3 regions of the Thermoanaerobacter kivui genome follow, and region 1 is predicted to be linked to each of the others. Evidence: riboswitches for the same ligand, from Rfam matches in the RefSeq annotation. Region 1 holds a riboswitch; each other region holds the start of a gene.
What was found. A riboswitch is a leader RNA that binds a small molecule or an ion and turns the genes downstream of it on or off. The one in region 1 is predicted to bind cobalamin.
Positions count from the first base shown of each region.

Region 2: linked by a shared signal. The riboswitch ahead of TKV_RS01525 (ABC transporter substrate-binding protein) and the one ahead of TKV_RS08415 (ribonucleoside triphosphate reductase) in region 1 are both predicted to bind cobalamin.
Region 3: linked by a shared signal. The riboswitch ahead of TKV_RS01665 (energy-coupling factor ABC transporter permease) and the one ahead of TKV_RS08415 (ribonucleoside triphosphate reductase) in region 1 are both predicted to bind cobalamin.

Region 1 is NZ_CP009170.1:1,660,323-1,662,526, reverse strand. Features, by position in the region: gene TKV_RS08420 (Fur family transcriptional regulator) at 1-417, shown strand, start outside; cobalamin riboswitch at 605-824, shown strand; gene TKV_RS08415 (ribonucleoside triphosphate reductase) at 935-2,204, shown strand, end outside.
Region 2 is NZ_CP009170.1:314,975-317,178, reverse strand. Features, by position in the region: gene TKV_RS01530 (FecCD family ABC transporter permease) at 1-411, opposite strand, end outside; gene TKV_RS01525 (ABC transporter substrate-binding protein) at 413-1,366, opposite strand; cobalamin riboswitch at 1,480-1,677, opposite strand; gene TKV_RS01520 (hypothetical protein) at 1,779-1,976, opposite strand; gene TKV_RS01515 (adenosylcobinamide amidohydrolase) at 2,175-2,204, opposite strand, start outside.
Region 3 is NZ_CP009170.1:339,381-341,584, forward strand. Features, by position in the region: gene hemL (glutamate-1-semialdehyde 2,1-aminomutase) at 1-559, shown strand, start outside; cobalamin riboswitch at 603-852, shown strand; gene TKV_RS01665 (energy-coupling factor ABC transporter permease) at 977-1,720, shown strand; gene TKV_RS01670 (energy-coupling factor ABC transporter substrate-binding protein) at 1,717-2,010, shown strand; gene cbiQ (cobalt ECF transporter T component CbiQ) at 1,997-2,204, shown strand, end outside.

The sequences.
Region 1 (2,204 bases):
AATGGCTTAAAAATAACTGAAAAGCGACAGATCTTACTAGATGTGTTTTTAAAAAATCCAAATACTCATTTTGACTTTGATACCCTTTACCAAGAAGTAAAGAAAGAATGTCCCCATTATGGTGTAGCAACTCTTTATAGAAATTTAAAAATTTTTGTAGACAGAGGTATATTATCAGAAAATGTGATTGGGGATAAAAAATACTATGAACTTAAAATGTTTAACAAAAAAAAGATTCATGCTCATTTAATTTGTAAATATTGTGGCAGTATAGATGAATATTACAGTCCTGATTTGATTAGATATATAAAAATGATAGATCAAAAATACGATTTTGATGTATATTATGGAGAGTTAAATTTTTATGGAATATGTAGTAAATGTAAAAAAACTATTCAAAGAGATGAGGAACATTGATATGGGTGGCTATTAAAAAATTTTTGGAAGGAGGCAGGAGAAAATCCTGCCGTCTTAATTATAATATTTCTGTAGGTTTACAAAAAAAGGATGTTAAAAAATTATTTTTTATTGACAAGGTTATAAGGCAATGATATACTAAATATTGAGGTAAATATAATTATGTATACTACATTTTGTAGAAAATTCAATAATATCAAATACAGGTGCCCAATTTTGGCTTCAAAATTGGGTTAAAAGGGAAGCAGGTGAAAGTCCTGCACGGTCCCGCCACTGTGATGGTGAGCTCTTTACATTATGCCACTGTCTGTTCAGACAAAAGGAACCGTCCCCAATGTTTGAAAGATGGGAAGGCGTAAAGAGCGGTGACCCTAAGTCAGGAGACCTGCCTGTATTTGCATCACTTGCTCTACGGTGTATAGAGGAGGTGAGGTACCTTTGTATACCTCTTAACTGGCCGTAGGAGTTAAGAGGGTTAATTATTTGCAAAAGAACAATGAAATGGAGGTTTAAAAAGATGAAAATCGCTATGAAGGTCATAAAAAGAAATGGAAGAGAGATTGAATTTGATAAATCTAAGATTGTAAATGCTATATATAAAGCTTTTAAAGCAGTGGGGGAAGGAGAATATGAACAAGCAGTTGAAGTAGCAGATGAGGTTACTGATTATGTTGAAAAGCATTTAGAGGGAATAGCCAGTGTGGAGCAAATACAAGATATTGTTGAACAGTATCTTATAAAACACGGCTACGCTAAGGCTGCAAAAGCGTATATTTTATACAGAAAGCAGCATCAAGATATTAGGGAATTTAGAAACATGTTCATGGATATTGAAAAAATGGTGGACGAATACATAGGAAAACAGGACTGGAGAGTAAATGAAAATAGCAATATGAGTTATTCACTCCAAGGTTTAAATAACCATATCTCCAGTACGATAACAGCTCATTACTGGTTAAACAAAATATATCCTCCAGAAGTTAGAGATGCCCATGTAAATGGAGATTTGCACATTCATGACTTAGGTCTTTTATCTGTGTATTGCTGTGGATGGGATTTAAGGGATTTACTGCTTTCTGGATTTACAGGGGTGGAGGGGAAAGTTCAAAGCAAACCTCCAAGGCACTTTAGGTCCGCTCTTGGACAGATTGTCAACTTTTTCTATACACTTCAAGGGGAAGCAGCTGGTGCACAAGCTTTTTCTAATTTTGATACTTATTTGGCACCTTTTATATATTATGATAATCTTTCTTACAAAGAGGTCAAACAGGCTTTACAGGAGTTTATATTTAACATAAATGTTCCAACTAGAGTGGGATTTCAAACTCCTTTTACAAACATAACTATGGACCTTGTGGTACCGGAGATTATGGCAGATGAACCTGTTATAATTGGTGGTCAATTGATGGATAAAACATATAAAGAATTTCAAAAAGAAATGGACATGCTAAATATAGCATTTGCAGAAGTTATGATGGAAGGGGATGCCAGTGGCAGGATATTTACTTTTCCAATACCCACTTATAATATAACTAAAAATTTTGACTGGGATAGTCCTGTCATAGATAAAATAATGGAAATGACTGCAAAGTATGGTTTACCCTATTTTAGCAATTTTGTAAATAGTGATTTAGATCCCAATGATGTGAGGTCGATGTGCTGTCGGTTGAGGTTGGACAACAGAGAATTAAGAAAGCGTGGGGGAGGGCTTTTTGGAGCGAACCCTCTTACAGGTTCAATAGGGGTTGTAACAATAAATATGCCAAGAATTGGATATTTATCTAAAT
Region 2 (2,204 bases), 1.1 Mb from region 1:
TGTGCCAGTTCTAGAGATAGTGTACACAAAAAACACAGTCATTAAAGAAGTAACAAATGCCATAAAACTCAGTCCAAATATTCCAAGCCCTAATATTATCGCAATAGTAGCGCCAAAAGCTGCTCCTGAAGATATCCCCAAAACATAAGGGTCTGCCATTGGATTTCTCAAAAGCCCTTGAAAAAATGTTCCAACAACAGAAAGTCCCATACCTACAATCGCAGATTCAATAGCTCTTGGAAGTCTTAAATTAAGAATTATTGTCCTAGAGGTTTCATTTCCCCCGCCTAAAAAAATATTTAAAATTTCCTGCAGGGGTATTTTTACCACCCCTGCAGAAATAGATAAAATCATTGTGAAAACAAGCAGCAAAAAAGCTGTAACAAAATATATACCTCTTTTCAGTTTCACTTTACTTAAATGCCTCCGGATGTAAGAATTTTACAATTTCTTCAAGTCCTAAAACAATTCTATTAGAAGCTCTTGATATTATGTCATCATTGCTTACCACAAATACCTTACCGTTTTTAACAGCATTTGTGTCTTTGTATCCTGCCATCTTTTTGATATCTTCTATATTTACTTTACCTCCCATTGAAGAGGCTATTATCACATCAGGATTTTTCTTGACTAATTCTTCCACACTGTACTGAGCCCAACCGTTTACATCATCTGCAACATTTTCCCCACCTGCAAGGTTTATAAGCTCATCAATAAATGTGCCTTTACCTGCTGTCCAGTTTCCGTCAAGAGAGACCAGATAAAATACGCTGACTTTCGGAAGGTCTTTGACTTTGTCATTTATTTCTTTTATTTTGTCTTGCATTTCTTTAATTAATTCTTCGCCTTTTTTCTCTGTCCCTGTTATTTGGCCTATCAATTTTATAGACTGGTATATCTGGTCAATGTTTTTAGCTTCCAGCATTACAACAGGTATACCCATCTTTTCTAAAGATTCCATTTGCTCTTTACCTGAAAGAGTGGAAGCAAATATTATATCAGGCTTCTGAGCAGTAATCGCTTCTATATTTGGTCCTTTAAAACCTCCCACTTTTGGCACATCTTTAACCTCAGGTGGATAATTATCAAAGTCTGTAACACCCACAACTTTATTTCCTGCTCCTAAAGCATATATAAGCTCTGTTATAGAAGGCGCAAGAGAAACTATCCTTTGGGGTTCTTTCTCAATAGTTACCTCTCTTCCCAAAAAATCAGTAATCTTTAAAGGGAATTGACTTTTAACAGTTTCAGTTGCTGTTTGAGAAGTGTTTTCTGGTTTGGTAGCAGTGTTTGTTGAACATGCTGTAAGGGAAAAAGCTAAAACAAATACTAACAATAAAGCAAGTAAACCTTTAAATTTTCTCATAGGTACCCTCCTCATTAAAATTTTTTAAGTATCAAAAAAGGCCTACCCGCGGAGGTAGACCTTTTTCGCAAAATTAAGCAAAAAAATACCACTTCCCCTTCCCTCCGAAGGCGAACTTCTTAAATCTTATGGCAGGTCTCCTGGCTCGCGATTCATCTTCCGCCCTGCCTTCCCATCCAACACCCAACACCAACGCCAAATGCCGGACAGTGGCATATTAGGGCTTCATCCTCGCTCACAGTAGCGGGGGCTGCAGCGGATTTTCACCGCTTTCCCTTTTAACCTTTTGGACCATAAGATTTCTGTCTTCACTTGTACACCTTTATTTTACCTCTACTCATTATTTAAGTCAATAGTCTTTGAAGATACCTTCGAAAAGGCAGATGCCTTTTATTCCCTTCTCAAAAATAATTTAGGTAGGCACACCTACTACTATTTTACCTTGCTGTAAAATTTCTTCTATGTAACCTTGTTCGTCATGAATATTTCTCAAAGGATGGTAAATCCCTTCCCACTTAGGTTTTATAGCTTCTTCATATTGAAGGTCTAGACCCTTAAAATGGTGAGCCATCCACAGTACTAAATTTTTTGTGTTTTCCTTTGACCTCATTTTATAGTACCTGTAAATGGTATAGTACTCCTGTTGGGTCAATCCCATCTTATCCCTTAATGATAAAACCTCGTCTTCAATGCCCGAATCAAAGAAAAACTTTTTATGCCCTCTGATTTTATCTAAAATTTCGTTAAAGCTTTTGAAATAATGAGCACCTAAGAAGACTCCATACCGTGATCAAATATCAACAACAACTTAAACACCCGACTCCCTCCTTATGCGAGA
Region 3 (2,204 bases), 1.1 Mb from region 1:
AGGACTTTACAGTGTTATACCTGACATTACTACACTTGGGAAAATCATTGGAGGTGGGCTTCCTGTTGGTGCCTATGGAGGAAGAGAGGAGATAATGAGGTTGGTTTCTCCTGATGGGCCTGTGTACCAAGCAGGGACTTTGTCTGGAAATCCTCTTGCAATGGCAGCAGGGTTTGAGACTCTAAAAATTTTATCTGAGGACCCTGCCCTTTATGAAGAATTAGATAAAAAAGCAGAAAAACTATGTAATGGGTTAAAAGAGAGCATGGTTCAAAATGGAATTGATGTTACAATAAATAGAGTAGGCAGCATGATGTGTATGTTTTTTACGAAAGATGAAGTAAAAGACTATGACTCTGCTTTAAAATCAAACACTGCTTTGTATGCTGCATATTTTAGAGAAATGCTAAAAAGGGGTGTGTACTTGCCGCCTTCTCAATTTGAGACCTTCTTTTTATCAATAGCTCACACAGAGGAGGATATTGAAAAAACAATTGAGGCCAGTTTTGAAGCTGCAAAAATTATAAGTAAGCAATACAGGGACATTTCTATTCATTGACAAACTATTTATAAAATGATATGCTTTATTTAAAGGAAGAATTGAATAACATGCAAATACAGGTGCCCAATTTTGAAATCAAAATTGGGTTAAAAGGGAAGCAGGTGAAAGTCCTGCACGGTCCCGCCACTGTGATGGTGAGCTCTTTACATTATGCCACTGCCCGTCACTCAGCGGAGCATGTTTTTATACGAAATATAATTGTTAAATTCGTGCTCCGCTGAGTGACGGGTGGGAAGGCGTAAAGAGCGATGAACCTAAGTCAGGAGACCTGCCTGTATTTGTGTTACACTTACTCTACGGTCGATAGAGGGGGTGTTAGAAAGGGATACATATGTGTTTTTTAACCTCTTAACGCCGTTGGTAAGTTAAGAGGTTTTATTTTTACTTAAATTTTATAAAAAAGAGGTGTTTGGTGTGAAAAAATGGATGTTGTTAACAGCATTTGCATTGCTTTTAATAGCGCCGCAAATTGCCTATTCTATGCACATAATGGAAGGGTTTCTTCCTCTTAAGTGGTGCATAATATGGGATGCAGCTTCTTTGCCTTTTGTGGTTGTGGGACTTATAACGATAAACAAAAAGGTAAAGGAAAATCCAAAGCTTAAAATGCTTTTGGGTTTTGCAGGTGCTTTTGCCTTTGTGCTTTCAGCCTTGAAAATCCCATCAGTTACGGGAAGTTGTTCGCATCCAACCGGTGTAGGGCTTGGAGCTATACTTTTTGGGCCTTTTGCTATGAGCGTTTTAGGCCTTATAGTGCTTTTGTTTCAGGCACTGCTTTTGGCCCATGGTGGCATAACAACTTTGGGTGCTAATACATTTTCCATGGCTATAGTAGGGCCAATTGCTTCCTATTATATATTTAAAGGAATAAAAAAAGCAGGGGGGCCAAATTGGCTTGCAGTATTTTTGGCTGCCTCAATTGGGGATTTGCTTACATATGTGACGACATCCTTCCAATTGGCTATTGCTTTTCCTGCTGAAGTAGGTGGTTTTACAGCCTCATTTTTAAAATTCATGGGGATATTTGCAGTGACACAGGTACCTTTGGCAATAAGTGAGGGACTTTTAACTGTGCTTGTAATCAATATGCTATCTTCCTACAGCAAAGAGGAACTCATTGAGCTTAACGTTTTAGAGAAAGAAGGTAAGGTAGTATGAAGGATAAAAAGTTTTTAATGAAAAATTTGATATTAGGCTTGTTGGTCATTTTGCTGATTGTGTTTCCTCTTGTTACTATTAAAAACGCTGAATTTGCTGGTGCAGATGACAGGGCGACAGAGGCTATTGCTCAGGTAGACAAAAATTACAAGCCATGGTTTGAACCAATTTGGGAGCCACCAAGCGGAGAAATTGAAAGCCTTTTGTTTGCCTTACAGGCTGCAATTGGTGCAGGCTTTTTGGGATATTACATAGGCCTTGTGAAGGGGAGGAAAAATGCTAATAGATAGTTACTCTTACACAAACAGGATGTACAATGTACATCCTGTTGAAAAACTTTTATTTGCCTTTTTGACAATGATTTTATGTTTTAAATTTGATGCCTATACAAATATTGCAGTAATTATTTTGATGTTTGTGGTAACTGTATTTAAAGCGAAAATTCCAGCAAAAGTGTATATTAAACTTATGTTAATTCCTTATT